One region of the Streptomyces sp. NPDC054834 genome, then DNA from elsewhere that is predicted to be linked to it. Evidence: riboswitches for the same ligand, from Rfam matches in the RefSeq annotation. Region 1 holds a riboswitch; the other holds the start of a gene.
What was found. A riboswitch is a leader RNA that binds a small molecule or an ion and turns the genes downstream of it on or off. The one in region 1 is predicted to bind cyclic di-AMP.

Region 2: linked by a shared signal. The riboswitch ahead of ACWGJM_RS25290 (NlpC/P60 family protein) and the one ahead of ACWGJM_RS08070 (NlpC/P60 family protein) in region 1 are both predicted to bind cyclic di-AMP.

Annotation. Positions count from the first base shown of each region.
Region 1 is NZ_JBSGZV010000004.1:169,511-176,994, forward strand. Features, by position in the region: gene ACWGJM_RS08045 (helix-turn-helix domain-containing protein) at 1-24, shown strand, start outside; gene ACWGJM_RS08050 (DUF397 domain-containing protein) at 21-269, shown strand; gene ACWGJM_RS08055 (NlpC/P60 family protein) at 253-1,266, opposite strand; gene ACWGJM_RS08060 (hypothetical protein) at 1,634-1,987, shown strand; gene ACWGJM_RS08065 (tellurite resistance/C4-dicarboxylate transporter family protein) at 1,965-2,921, opposite strand; gene ACWGJM_RS08070 (NlpC/P60 family protein) at 2,948-4,120, opposite strand; cyclic di-AMP (ydaO/yuaA leader) riboswitch at 4,129-4,305, opposite strand; gene pcrA (DNA helicase PcrA) at 4,534-7,014, shown strand; gene ACWGJM_RS08080 (M23 family metallopeptidase) at 7,054-7,484, opposite strand, start outside.
Region 2 is NZ_JBSGZV010000019.1:135,658-143,141, forward strand. Features, by position in the region: gene ACWGJM_RS25275 (DUF1152 domain-containing protein) at 1-12, opposite strand, end outside; gene ACWGJM_RS25280 (FAD-dependent oxidoreductase) at 78-1,442, opposite strand; gene ACWGJM_RS25285 (NAD-dependent epimerase/dehydratase family protein) at 1,603-2,688, shown strand; gene ACWGJM_RS25290 (NlpC/P60 family protein) at 2,664-4,751, opposite strand; cyclic di-AMP (ydaO/yuaA leader) riboswitch at 4,760-4,930, opposite strand; gene ACWGJM_RS25295 (DUF1996 domain-containing protein) at 5,695-7,484, shown strand, end outside.

The sequences.
Region 1 (7,484 bases):
GGCAAGGTGGCGGAGGGGCAATGAGCATGGACCTGCAATGGTTCAAGTCAAGCTACAGCGGCACCGAAGGCGGCAACTGCCTCGAAGTCGCCCTCGACTGGCGCAAGTCCAGTCACAGCGACAGCCAAGGCGGCAACTGCCTCGAAGTCGCCCCCTGCCCCCACGCCATCCACGTCCGGGACTCGAAGCTCGGCCCCGACAGCCCTCGCTTCACGGTCGCCGGACCCGCCTGGGCCGCCTTCGTCGGGTCGCTCACGCCACCCGCGTAGCCCCCGCGAACGGCATCTCGTCGATCGGTGCCAGACGCACCGGCGCAGACGGGTTCGGGGCGTGGATCATCTGGCCGTTGCCCACGTAGATGCCGACGTGGCTGATGCCGGAGTAGAAGAACACCAGGTCACCCGGAGCGAGTTCGGAACGGGAGACGCGGCGGCCCGCGTTGATCTGGGCGTAGGTCGTGCGGGGCAGGGAGATGCCCGCGGAGCGGTACGCGGCCTGGGCCAGGCCCGAGCAGTCGAAGGCGTTGGGGCCGGTGGCGCCCCAGACGTAGGGGCTGCCGAGTGCCCGGTAGGCGTAGGCGACGGCCGCCGCGGCGCGTGAGTTGGGGGCCGCCGCCGGGGTGGCCTCGTCTGCGGGCGGAGGGGTCGACGCGCGGGCCTGCGAGGGCAGTTGGGACAGCAGACGTCGAGCCTCGGCCAGCTTCCCGGTGACGGACTTCTTCTGCCGCTTCAGCTCCGCCTGCCTGGACCTGAGCGACGTCAGCTCGACGTGGGCGGCGCCCCGCAGCTGCTCGATCTCCCGCAGCCGCTTCCGTACCCGCGCCACGGCGTGTGCCTGCCGGTCGCCGGCCCGTTCGGCGAACGCGGCCCCGTCCAGGTACTGGTCGGGGTCGTCGGACAGCGCCAGTTGCAGCGCCGGGTCGATCCCGCCGCTGCGGTACTGCGCCGTGGCGATGGATCCCAGCGCGTCACGGGCCGAGTTCAGCTTCTCCTGTTTGCGGGCGGCCTGGTCCCGCAGCGTGTTCAGCCGCCGCTGGGCCGTGTCCGCCTTCTCCTGCGCGCCGTTGTACTTCTCGGTGGCGGCTTCCGCCTCCTGGTACAGCTTGTCGACCTTGGCCTTGACCTCGGCCGGTGAGAGCCGCGGCGCGGCGTGCCCGGTCCCGTCGAAGCCCGTCGCGGTCGCCGCGCCCGCCAGGGCGATGGTGACCGCCGTCCGGGCGGTGTTGCCGCTGAGCGGGCGCTGTCTGGGCTTGCGGTGCGCTGCCACCTGGACCGTCACGTCCTCTCGTAGGACCGCCGTGGGGAGCGGTTCACGCGTCCGGCGGCGGCCCGCACAGGGGAAACGGGCCGTCGCCGGACCTTCTTGGCGGTGGTGTCCGACTGCCGCCCCTGGCCCGGGCGGCGGTGGGGAGCCGGTCACCTGGTGGAGGACGCTAAACCCGGCTGTGACGGCCCGGTAACGCGATGTACGCAACTGACCTCACAGGACCGCCTGATGTCCGGGCATGACCGCGTCTCCGGCCCACAGCCGCCGCCTTCGGGTGGTGCGCTGACCGATGCGGCGGTTTCCCGTGCATGTGCCGACCACGGGGTGCTATGGGGCGCATATATGCGGCCGGTTAGGCTCCGGCCTCATGGACGTACTCATCCATCTCTTCGTCGGCCTGCACATCGTCGGCATCGCCGCGCTCCTCGGCGGCTTCCTGACCCAGATGAAGGCGATGGGACGCGGCGAGGCCCGCTTCGTCCCGGCCATGCTGCACGGCGCCTTCACCATGCTGGCGACCGGCGTGATCCTGGTCGGGCTCAACGAGGCCGACGACCACCACGTCAACACCATCAAGATCGGCATGAAGCTGGCCCTGCTGATCGTGATCCTCGGGCTGGTCTACGTGAAGCGGGACGAAGAGCGGGTCGACAAGAACCTCTTCGGACTGGTCGGCCTGCTGACCACGGCGAACATCTTCATCGCCGTGCTGTGGACCTGACCGCGCCCACGGCGACCACGAGCCACGCCGCCACCGAGATCCACACCAGCACCACCCCCGGCCCCCGCAGCCACGGGATCCCCAGGGCCGCGCCGGCCGACAGCGTGGCCGCCGCGGTCATCCCCATCGGGAACACCGTCGACCAGCGGCGCACGTCGTAGCCCGGCCGCGGCCGCACCGCCTCCGTGACCAGCAGGACGGCGTACCAGGCCCCGTCCAGCACGAGCAGCGCTACGGTCGCGGCGCGCAGGACGCCCTGGTCGTCGCCGCTCCACAGGGACAGGCGCCCGCTGTCGGCGGCGACCAGCCGCGCCCCGGCCAGCGCCGAGACGGCGAGCGCGCCGCCGCCGATCCACTGGTCCCCGGCGCCCTCGAGCAGCTGCCGCGGATCGAACCGGGCCAGGGCGAACCCGTAGAACACCAGTCCCAGCCAGAACAGTACGAGCGCCGTGTGCGCGAGCCACGCCGTGGCCGTCGCCCCGGCCAGCACGGCCCCCAGCACGGCGATCGACTCCGTGGCCACACAGCCCAGGAACACCGCCCCAGACATGCGCCGCTCCCACCGCCGGAAGACGTGGACGAGCAGCACCGGCCAGAGCACGACCGCCAGCGCGAGCAGCGCCTCGGCCAGGACCGTCCGGTCCAGCAGCGAGAACCGGGTGCCCAGCACCGCCGTGGCGGCCACCGCGGTGAGCGCGCTCGGCGTCTCCGCCTCCGCCGCCCACCGCTCCCGCTCGCGCAGCAGCCGCAGGGTGAAACCGGCCGCGAACCCCAGCCAGGCGGCGCAGGCCAGCCCCAGGGCGACCCGGGACAGCACTTCGCGACCGGCCAGCTGCAAGCCCACCGACACGATCCCGGTCGCCATGACGGCGGCACCGGCCGCCGGTGAACGCCGGGCCCACCAGACGCGCAGGGGTGAGAAGGGGCCGGGCATGGGCCCGATGCTAGGGGCCCGCCGGCTCAGGCCGGACGCACCACGCTGTGGATGATCGATTCGCCGCCGTAGTAGATCGACTCCTCCCGGACATAGGCGCCGGGCTTGGGAGCGTGGATCATCATGCCGTTGCCGATGTAGACGCCGACGTGGCTCACATCGTCGTAGAAGAAGACCAGATCACCGGGCCGGGCGTCGGCGAGGGAGACCGTGGTGCCGGCGTTGACCTGGTCGTAGGTGGTGCGCGGCAGGCTGACGCCGGCGGCCTTCCAGGCGGCCTGGGTGAGGCCGGAGCAGTCGTAGGAGCCAGGGCCGGTGGCGCCCCAGACGTACGGCTTGCCGATCTGGGCGCGGGCGAAGGCGATCGCCTTCTCGGCCTTGGTGGAGGACGAGGAGGACGGCGAGGTCGATGAGGTCGACGTGGACGAGTCCGACGAGGAGCCCGTCGAGGTCGACGCGTCCGACGAGCCGCTGTTCTGCTGCTGCGCCTCCGCCTGCGCCGCCGCCTGCTCCTTCGCGAGCTCAGCGGCCTTGCGCGCGGCCTCCTCCCGCTTCTGCTTCTCGATCGCCGCGAGCCGCGCCTTCTCCTGCGCCGTCAGCGTGGACAGCAGCTCGCGCGCGGTGGTGAGCTTCTTCTGGACGGTCGACTTGGCGGCCTGAAGATCGTGCTGGGAGTCGGTCAGCGTCTCGAGGCTCTCGGTGGCCTCCTGCCGCTTCTTCATGGTCGCGGACTGCTCGGTGACGTAGTCGTCGACCGCGTTCTTCTGCCGCTTGGTCAGCCGGCTCATCAGCTGGGCCTGGTCGAAGTAGTCCTGCGGGGTGTCCGCGAGCAGGAAGGTGGCGGTGTCGGGGGCGGCGGCCCCGGTCCGGTACTGGGCGGCCGCGAAGGAACCCAGCTTCTCGCGCGCCTTGTTGAGCTTCTCCGTGCGCTTGGCCACCTCGTCGAGGAGCGAGTCGACGCGCCGGCGCTGCTTGCCGGTCGTCTCCTTGGCCGCGTTGTACTTCTCGGTCGCCGACTCCGCCTGCCGGTACAGGTCGTCGACCTTCTTCTCGACCTCCTCCATGCTCGGCTTGTGGTCGGTGGAGGGGGTGGCGTCGGCCGTCTGGGAGAGCAGGGCGACGGAGGTGAGGGCGGCGGTGGCGAGGGCGGGCTTGCGTATGCCTGCCACACCCGAGGGGCGCTTGCGGTGCGACGCCAAGGGAGGCGACTCCTTCCAATGTTCCGCCTACCGGGTTAGCTGTCGGGTTCGGGCGGGTGGTTCGGAAGGGTTGCCCTACGGCCGTCGTCCCCGGTGGGGAGGGCGGGCCGATTCACCCCAAGGTCTCGGTGGGTCCCCGGCTCCGGCTGCCGTGAGGGGCGCACCGGACTCGGCGGAGGCCGCGCGGCCCGGCGAGGTTCGCCGGTGGGGGTCGTACGGCCTGGCGGAACGCTAGCCAACTCGTGTGACTCATGTGAAGGTTGGTGCACGATATGTCCGATACATTTTCGTGACCCGAGACGGGTGTGTCGTTGTCGTGACCATGTGCTTTCACAGGGTGAGGAGATCGTCCGTCGGCCAAGTTCCGAGGGTGGCGGCCGGTTGTCGGTGGGGCGCCCTAGACTCGGAGAGCGATGAGCAGCCTCTTTGACGACAGCTTCCTGGCGGACCTCCAGGCCCCTCGCGGGCACGACGAGGAGTCACCGCCGCCGCCCGAGGACGATCACGCTCCGGAGCCGGTTCCGGACGATCTGTTCGGCGGGAAGTTCGACGTGCCGCCGGACCGGGACGAGTATTACCGCGACGGCGCCCCGCGCCCGGCGATCGACGCCGCCGCGCTCCTGGAGGGGCTGAACGACAACCAGCGCGCGGCCGTCGTCCACGCCGGCTCCCCGCTGCTCATCGTGGCCGGCGCCGGCTCCGGCAAGACCCGTGTGCTCACCCACCGCATCGCCCACCTGCTCGGCGAGCGGGGCGTCCACCCGGGCCAGATCCTGGCGATCACCTTCACCAACAAGGCCGCCGGCGAGATGAAGGAGCGCGTCGAGCAGCTCGTCGGCCCGCGCGCGAACGCTATGTGGGTGATGACCTTCCACAGCGCGTGCGTGCGGATCCTGCGCCGGGAGAGCAAGAAGCTCGGCTTCACGTCGTCGTTCTCGATCTACGACGCCGCCGACTCCAAGCGCCTGATGGCCCTGGTCTGCCGCGACCTGGAACTCGATCCCAAGCGCTACCCGCCGAAGTCCTTCAGCGCCAAGATCTCCAACCTGAAGAACGAGCTGATCGACGAGGAGGACTTCGCCGCCCAGGCCGCCGACGGCTTCGAGAAGACCCTCGCCCAGGCCTACGCCCTGTACCAGTCGCGGCTGCGCGAGGCCAACGCCCTCGACTTCGACGACCTGATCATGACGACGGTCAACCTGCTCCGCGCCTTCCCGGACGTCGCCGAGCACTACCGCCGCCGCTTCCGCCACGTCCTGGTCGACGAGTACCAGGACACCAACCACGCCCAGTACGCCCTCGTACGGGAGCTCGTCGGCACCTCGGAGCACCCGGCGGACGTGCCGCCCGGCCCGGACGACCTGACGCCCGCCGAGCTGTGCGTGGTGGGCGACGCCGACCAGTCGATCTACGCCTTCCGCGGCGCGACCATCCGCAACATCCTCCAGTTCGAGGAGGACTACCCGGACGCGACGACGATCCTGCTGGAGCAGAACTACCGCTCCACCCAGACGATCCTCTCCGCGGCCAACGCGGTCATCGAGCGCAACGAGTCCCGCCGCCCCAAGAACCTGTGGACCAACGCGGGCGCGGGCGCCCGCATCACGGGCTATGTCGCCGACACCGAGCACGACGAGGCGCAGTTCGTCGCCGACGAGATAGACCGCCTCACGGACGCGGGCGAGGCGAAGGCCTCAGACGTCGCCGTCTTCTACCGCACCAACGCCCAGTCCCGTGTCTTCGAAGAGGTCTTCATCCGCGTCGGCCTGCCCTACAAGGTCGTCGGCGGTGTCCGCTTCTACGAGCGCAAGGAGGTCCGGGACGTCCTGGCCTACCTGCGCGTCCTCGCCAACCCCGAGGACTCCGTCCCGCTGCGCCGCATCCTCAACGTGCCCAAGCGCGGCATCGGCGAGCGCGCCGAAGCGATGATCGACGCCCTGGCCCAGCGGGAGAAGATCAGCTTCCCGCAGGCGCTGAAGCGGGTCGACGAGGCGTACGGCATGGCGGCGCGGTCGACGAACGCGGTCAAGCGGTTCAACGTGCTGATGGAGGAGCTCCGTACGATCGTCGAGTCCGGCGCGGGTCCGGCCACCGTCCTGGAAGCCATACTCGAACGCACCGGATACCTGGCCGAGTTGCAGGCCTCCACCGACCCGCAGGACGAGACCCGCATCGAGAACCTCCAGGAACTCGCGGCAGTGGCACTGGAGTTCGAGCAGGAGCGTGGCGAGGGCGAGTCGGTGGGCCTGTCCGACTTCCTGGAGCAGGTCGCGCTGGTCGCCGACTCCGACCAGATCCCCGACGAAGAGGACGGCGACGGCGTCATCACGCTGATGACCCTGCACACCGCCAAGGGCCTGGAGTTCCCGGTGGTCTTCCTCACCGGCATGGAGGACGGGGTCTTCCCGCACATGCGCGCCCTCGGCCAGACCAAGGAACTGGAGGAGGAGCGGCGCCTGGCGTACGTCGGCATCACACGCGCGCGGGAGCGGCTGTATCTGACCCGGTCGGCGCTGCGCAGCGCGTGGGGCCAGCCCTCATACAACCCGCCCTCCCGTTTCCTGGAGGAGATCCCGCCCGCCCATGTGGAGTGGAAGCGGAAGGGAGCGGCGGCCCCGATGCCCTCCGGACCGGCGTCCGGGGTGGCCGCCTCGCTGTCCTCCACCCGCTCGCGCTCCTCGGCGTCGGGCGCCTCCGGCTTCGCCACCCGCAGGACCTCGGAGAAGCCGGTGGCTGCGCTGGCCGTCGGGGACCGGGTGACGCACGACCAGTTCGGGCTCGGCACGGTCGTCGGGGTGAAGGGCACGGGCGCGAACGCCGAGGCGACGATCGACTTCGGCGACACCAAGCCGAAGCGGCTGCTGCTGCGGTACGCGCCGGTGGAGAAGCTGTAGGAGGCGTCGGGGTTCCGGGGGCTCGGCGCCCCCGGGAGCCTACGCCGGGTCGAGCCCGTGGCTGCGCAGCCACGGCAGCGGGTCTATGGCCGCTCCGCCGCCCGGCCGGACCTCGAAGTGCAGGTGCGGGCCGGTGGAGTTGCCGGAGTTCCCGGAGTACGCGATCGGCGTCCCGGCTTTGACGGTCGTGCCGGAGGGAACCCGGTAACTGGAGAGGTGGCAGTACCAGGTCTGCGTGCCGTCCTTCGCCGTCAGGATCAGCATGTTGCCGTAGGCGCTGTTCCACTTCGTCGAGACGGTACCGTCGGTCGCCGCCATCACCGTCGTGCCGTACGAGACGGGGAAGTCGATGCCGGTGTGCACCGACATCCAGTTCACGCCCGCCTGGCCGAAATAGGCGCTGAGCCCTTTCTGCGTGACCGGAAGGACGTACTTGGGGCGCAGCCGCTCCTTGCGGGCCGCCTCCGCGG
Region 2 (7,484 bases), on a different contig from region 1:
CAGGGAGAGCACCGCAGGACGCTAACAGACCGTGTGGCCTGGCAGGTTGGGTTTTCGCGGTGCCTCCCGGCGGGGCTTTACGCCCCGCTCTCCCGCAGCATGTCCTCGCGCTCGACGATCTTCACGCGCTCCCGGCCCTGCGGCTCGCCCAGCGCCTTCTCGGCGGCGTCCAGGCGGTACCAGCCCTCCCAGGTGGTGAAGCGGACGTTGCGCTCGGCGAGGAAGGCGTCCACGGCCTCCGGCGCCGGGGAGGCGGGCGTGTGCAGCCGGCCGTTCGTGTAGTCGTCCAGGAGGTTGGCCACCGTCTCGTTGGCGTCACCCTTGGTGTGGCCGATCAGGCCCACCGGACCGCGCCGGATCCAGCCGGTGACATACGTGGACTGAAGGTGCGTGCCGCCCTCCTCCACGACCCGGCCACCCGCGTCCGGGACGGTGCCCGACTCGAGGTCCCAGGGCAGCTTGGGCAGCTTCTCGGACAGGTAGCCGACGGCGCGGTAGACCGCGGTGACGTCCCAGTCCTTGAAGGCGCCGGTGCCCTTGACGTTGCCGGTGCCGTCCAGCTCGGTGCGCTCGGTGCGCAGGCCGACGACCTTTCCGTCCTCGCCGAGGATCTCGGACGGCGACTCGAAGAAGTGCAGGAACAGCTTGTGCGGCCGGTCGCCGGCGTCGCGGATCGCCCAGTTCTCCAGCGTCTTGGCGACCATGTCGGCCTGCTTGTTGCCGCGCCGGGTCTCGATCGAGCCCTCGTCGTAGTCGATGTCCTCGGGGTCGACGATGACCTCGATGTTGGGGGAGTGGTCCAGCTCGCGCAGCTCCATCGGGCTGAACTTCGCCTGGGCCGGGCCGCGGCGGCCGAAGACGTGGACCTCCAGGGCCTTGTTGGCCTTCAGTCCCTCGTACACGTTCGGCGGGATCTCGGTCGGCAGCAGCTCGTCCGCCGTCTTGGCCAGGATCCGGGCCACGTCGAGCGCGACGTTGCCGACACCGAGGACGGCGACCTTCTCGGCCTCGAGCGGCCAGGTGCGCGGCACGTCCGGATGACCGTCGTACCAGGACACGAAGTCGGCGGCGCCGTAGGAGCCGTCGAGGTCGATGCCCGGGATCGGCAGCTCCCGGTCGGCCGTGGCGCCGGTGGAGAAGATCACGGCGTCGTAGAAGGCGCGCAGGTCGTCGAGGCTGATGTCGGTCGGGTAGTCCACATTGCCGAACAGGCGGATCTGCGGCTTGTCGAGCACCTGGTGGAGGGCCGTGATGATGCCCTTGATGCGCGGGTGGTCGGGGGCGACGCCGTAGCGGATCAGGCCGAACGGGGCGGGCATCCGCTCGTAGAGGTCGATGGACACGCCGGGCTCGGCCGCCACCTCGGACTTGAGCAGGGCGTCGGCGGCGTAGATCCCGGCCGGGCCGGCTCCGACTATGGCTACCCGCAGCGGGCGCGGCATGATCAGGTTCCCTTCGAGCGATGACAGGCGACTCGATCGGGAAGCCTAAACTAAGGCAGGCCTAAGTTTGTACGCGGGTCCCGTCTATGAGCTCATAAACCGGTCTTATGCCCTGGCGGGGGTGTGGACACCGGTCATGGGCATGCCCGACCCTTGAAGGGTGAGCAGGGTGGGGGAGCGCGGGGACGGGGACCGGACCGCCGTGGTGACCGGCGGCAGCGGGTTCGTCGGCAGCCATCTGGTGCGGCGGCTGCTGGAACGGGGCTACCACGTGCACACGACCGTGCGCCGCGCCGCACACCGCGCGAAGGTGCGGCCCCTCTGGGAGATGCAGGAGGCCTTTCCCGGTCAACTGACCCTGTTCGAGGCCGACTTGCTCCAGGAGGGCTCCTTCGACGAGGCGGTGCGTGGCTGCGCGGTGGTCTTCCACGTGGCGTCGCCGTTCCTCATGCCGGAGCAGATCGAGGACGGCCGCCGCGACGTGGTCGACCCGGCCGTGCTGGGCACCCGCAACGTGCTGGCGGCGGTGGAGCGGGCGCCGTCCGTGCACACCCTGGTCCTCACCTCCACGGTGGGCGCGGTCTTCGGCGACTACGCCGACGTCCTCGAGATGGACGGCCAGGTGCTGTCGGAGAAGTACTTCAACACCACCAGCACGGTGGAGAACAACCCCTACCACTACGCGAAGACCGTCGCGGAGCGCATCGCCTGGGAGGCCGAACGGGCCCAGGACCGCTGGCGGATGGTGTCCGTCAACCCCGGACTGATCCTCGGCCCCTCACTCACCCCCGCGTCAGGGTCCGGCAGCCTCTTCCTGCTCGACGAGCTGTTCAAGGGGTACTTCTGCTACGGCGCCCCGGACTTCAGCTTCACCACGGCGGACGTACGGGACGTCGCCGACGCGCACATCGCCGCGGCCGAGAACCCGGCGGCCAAGGGCCGCTACATCGTCGCGGCCGAGACGATGACGTCCTTCCTGGAGATGTCCCGCGTCATCCGGGCCCGCCACCCCCGCGACCTGCGCCTCCCGCGCACCGCGCTCCCGCACTGGCCGGTACGCGTCCTGGGGCCCGCGTTCGGGCTCACCCAGGACTACATCCGCAAGCACCTCGGCATCCGCTTCCGCGTGGACAACAGCCGGAGCGTGCACGAGCTGGGCCTCTCCTACCGACCGGTCGAAGAGACCCTGCTCGACCACTACGAGAGCCGGCGCGGCCGGTCTCACGCGGGCCGTATCACCCGGTGAATCGCCGCCTCCCCGGCACCGTAGACCGACTCCTCGCGGATGTACGCGCCCTGGCCCGGGGCGTGGATCATCATGCCGTTGCCGGAGTACAGGCCGACATGGCCGGCGTCCTGGAAGAAGATCACGAGATCACCGGCCTGGGCCTCGCTCAGTGCCACAGGTGTCCCGGCGTCCGCCTGCTCCCGCGCGGCCCGCGGCAGCGCCACGCCTGCGGCTCGCCAGGCGGCCTGGGTGAGACTCGAGCAGTCGTAGGAGTCCGGCCCGGTCGCACCCCACACACAGGGCCGCCCGATCTGCGCCCGGGCGAACGCCAGCGCCTGCGCGGCCCTTCCCTCGTAGGGGGCGGGGGTGGGGGCGAAGGTGGGTGCGGGGGCTGGGGCAGGGGGCGGCGTCGGGGCCGGAGCCGCCGCGACCGGGGCCGCGATGGGGGCCGGTGACGGGGGCACGGGGCTGGGCGCGACGAGAGGGTTGGCGGTGGCGAAGACCCCGGCTGCGGCCCAGGGGGGCATCGCGGCGAACTCTCCGCTGTCCGTGAGGGGGTTGGGGACGCTGAAGGTCCCTGTGTTCGTGACGGGGCTGGGGGCGGTGACGGTTGCCGTGTTGGTGAGGGGGGCCGCGGCGGGGACCGCTCCGGTGTTCGCGACGGTGTTGGGGGCACTGAAGGCGCCGCTGTCCGTCAGCGGGTTGGGGACGGCGAAGGTGCCGGTGTTCGCGACGGGGTTGGGGACGGCGAAGGTGCCGGTGTTCGCGACGGGGTTGGGGACGCTGAAGGCGCCGCTGTCGGTGAGGGGGTTGGGGACGGCGAAGGTGCCGGTGTTCGCGACCGGGTTGGGGACGGCGAAGGCGCCGCTGTCGGTGAGGGGGTTGGGGACGGCGAAGGTGCCGGTGTTCGCGACGGGGTTGGGGACGCTGAAGGCGCCGCTGTCGGTGAGGGGGTTGGGGACGGCGAAGGCGCCGCTGTCGGTGAGGGGGTTGGGGACGGCGAAGGTGCCGGTGTTCGCGACCGGGTTGGGGACGCTGAAGGCGCCGCTGTCCGTGAGGGGGTTGGGGACGCTGAATGTTCCGGTGGCGGTCATGGGGGTCGCGCCCTGGGCGGCGACGCCCATGGACGGGGCGGCACCGACGGCTGCGCCGGCACCGGGGGACCCAGCCGTGGCGGCTGCCATGCCGGCACCGGCCATCGCGCTCCTCCCGGCCGCCGCACCTCCGCGGGCTTTCGCTTCACCCATGGCGGACAAGCCCCCACTGAGCCCGGACCACTGCCGGCGCAGCCACTCCTGCTCCGCGGGCTGAAGGGTCTGCTCGGGGTCGCCACGCCAAGCCTGTGGGGCGGGAGGCGCGGGCTCGGCCGCCGCGAGGGGAGCGGGCGCGCCCGGTTGGGCGATCCGGCGGGAGAGGAGGTCCCGGGCCGTGGCGAGCTTCTTCTGGTTCTTTTCCTTCGAGGCCAGCGGCGAGGACCGCCGCGGCTCGGCCGCGGGCAGCGCCAGGGGGGTCTCCTGCCGCGGTTCCGGCACGGCGGGCAGCGCGGCGACGGGCCCGGCCGTCAGCTCCGCCCTGGGACGGGCCGTCAGCTCCGGCACGGCGCGTCCGCCCGCCTGCCCGGAGGTCCCGGCGGTCAGCTCCGGCAGGATGCGCTCGGCCGCTTCCAACAGCTCTTTCGGGACCGGGACGTTGGAGCGCCGTCCGGCTGGGCGCTGTGACGTCCGGTCCGCCGGGAGTATGGCGGGGGAGGTGGGACCCAGTTTGGAGCGGGCCCCGGTCATCCACTGCCGGGCGATGTTGTCCAGACCGGCGGGGCTGGTCGGGCGCTGTGACGTCCGGTCCGCCGGGAGTACGGCGGGGGAGGTGGGACCCAGTTTGGAACGGGCCCCGGTCATCCACTGCTGGGCGATGCTGTCCAGAGCGGGATCGTTCCCCCTGTCCGACCTGCGGAGGCGCACACCACGACCGGGCGTTCCCCCCGATGTCGCGCGGGTCGCGTTGAAGTTCCCCGTGGCGCTCTCGGTCTGGTCGTAAAGGCTGTCGATTCGCTGCCGAACCTCGTCGCGGCTTTCGCGCGCCATGGGGGACGTACTCCTTCCGTGCTCCGCCTACCGGGTTAGCTGGCGGGTTCGGGCGGTCGATGGTGGAAGGCATGCCCTACGGCCCTGCCCCGTCGGGCGGTCGGGCCGATTCACCCCAAGTCGGTTGGGTCCCCGGCTCCGTTGCCCTGCGGGGACACCGGATTCGGCGGAGGCCGCGCGGCCCGGCGAGGTTCGCCGGGGGGAGCCGTGCGGTCTGGACGCCAACTTAACCAACTTGTGTGGCTGGTGTGAAGGTTGAAGCGCGGAATGTCCGATACGTAATTGTGATATTCATCTTGGCGCTCGTGGCCGTCCGGTGAAGGTGCCCGGAGGGGCGTGCGAAACCCCGCCTCACAACCGCATGATGACGCCTCATAACCGCATGATGACGAGCGCGGTGTCGTCGGTCGCCCCTCCCTCGGGAGCAACTCCCGCAGGACGGCGTCGGCGAGGTCCTCCGGGTCCGCGTCCCGGTGCCGCCGACGGCGTCGGCGAAATCTGGAATCCGCCGAGAAAGCGCCCGCCGGGGAGCTGAGGGAACTGCGCGATTCTGATTCCCGCAGGAAAAGGCCGCTTCCGGCCCCAGGCCGGTGATGGCCTGCCCCCTCGGTGCGCGGCGGCGATAGGGGGGGCCGTGTCACTGAGGGATTTCAGGGGTGCCTCGTTGCATTCTTTCCCGGCCTGACGAGTCTGAAGGCCTCGACGCAGACAAGGTCAAGTGTCCCGGAAGCCGGCCGGCCGCAGCCGGCCCGGCGTGACCGGCGTCTCCTGTGAGTTCACGATGAATCGGTGAGGTGCTTGAACACACCCGCGTCCGGCTCCGTATGGGACGGGGGCTTGCCATGCCGGGCCGGCCACGAGGTGTGGGAGTGGTTCTGTGGGACGCAACAGGCGCAGACGCCCGACAGGTGCACGGCGCGCGACGTTCGCCGCGGTAGCCCTGATGCTGGGCGGGGGTGGACTCGTCGCGGCGAACGTCTACGCCTCGGCGACCGAGGGCGGCACGGACGCCCGGGTGCTTCAGGCGGGCGGCTGGGGCTCGGGGTCGGCCACCATCGACTGCCCGGACGTCGGCAGCCGCCTGACCTCCGTGCCGGACGACGCCAGGGCGGACGTCGACCGCGAACTCGCCCTCCTGGACCAGCAGGTGTCCGCCGCCTACCAGCAACTCCAGGCGTCCGCGCAGGCCGTCAGGCAGGACCCCGGGTCCGCCGACGGCACGATCATGAACCCGCTCGAGGAGAAGCGGAGCGCGGCCATCGAGCGCATCGCCACCGCCATCGACAGTGTCGGCGACCGCCCGCAGGGGCTCGAGGACATGGCCGCGTGCACCCTGCGCCCGCCCGCCGAGCAGGGCGGCGCCGCGGGCAGCGGCGACCAGGGCGGCCAGAACAGCGGCACCCAGAACCAGGGCGGCGACGGCCAGAACGGCAACGGCGGCTCCGGCCAGGGCGGCAACGGCCCCGTGGCCGCCGACTACACGGACATCACCACCGTCCAGCCCGACGTCCGGACCCCGGCCCCGCAGGCCGACGCATCGCGCGGCACGTTCACCTCCAGCTGCGGCGTCAACGCGAACGGCCTGTTCAACTCCGACAATGTGATCGTCGCTCCCGGCGTCACCAACGGCGCCCACCACTTCCACGACTACATCGGCAACCAGGCCAACAACGCCTTCGCCAGCGACGAGGACCTCGCGAACGCCGACACGAGCTGCGTGGACCAGGGCGACAAGTCCACGTACTACTGGCCGGTGCTGCGCCTCCAGAACGGCACCAGGGAACGCGACGCGGACGCCCCCGGCGGCGGAACCGAGGGCAACGCCGGTCAGATCGTCACGCCGAAGGACGTCACGCTGACCTTCGAGGGCAGCGCCCGCGGCAAGGTCACGGCCATGCCGCGCCTGCTGCGCATCATCACCGGGGACGCCAAGGCCTTCGTCAACGGCCCCGCGAACGCCAACGCCTCCTGGAGCTGCACCGGCTTCGAGGACCGGCAGCTGAAGGACAAGTACCCGCTGTGCCCGTCCGGCAGCGACGTGGTGCGCACGTTCCGGTTCCAGAGCTGCTGGGACGGGCGGAACATCGACAGCGCCAACCACCGCACCCACGTGGCGTTCGCCGACGCCGAGGGCAAGTGCCCGGGCGGCTTCCAGGCCATCCCGCAACTCGTGCAGCGCATCGTGTACGACGTCACGGCACCGAGCCTCCAGGACGGCGGCCGGACGCATCCGCTGTTCTCCGTGGACTCCTTCCCGGAGCAGCAGCACAAGCCGGTCACGGACCACGGCGACTTCATCAACGTCTTCGACGAGGGCCTGATGCGGGAGATGGTCGACTGCATCAACTCGGGCCGTACCTGCGGCGCAGGCGGGGAATCCGGCGGCACACCGTCGCCGAGCGCCGACGCCTCACCGGGCGACGGCGGCCAGGCGAACCCGGGCAACGGCGGGGGAGAGCAGCCCACACAGGAGCCTTCCGAGCAGCAGCCTTCCGAGCAGCCGTCGTCGGAGCAGCCGTCGGCCCCGGAGCAGCCGTCGGCCCCGGAGCAGCCGTCGTCCGAGCAGCCGTCCTCCGGGGCGCCGAGCACGCAGCCGGCGAACGACCCCGGTACGGCCTCCGCCCCGGCCCCCACCACCAAGGCACCCCGAGTCTTCACGACGACGTCGTCCACCCGGAACCCCGCGGCGGACCCGAACCGGCACGGCTCGCACCACAGCGGTGCCGGCCGGTC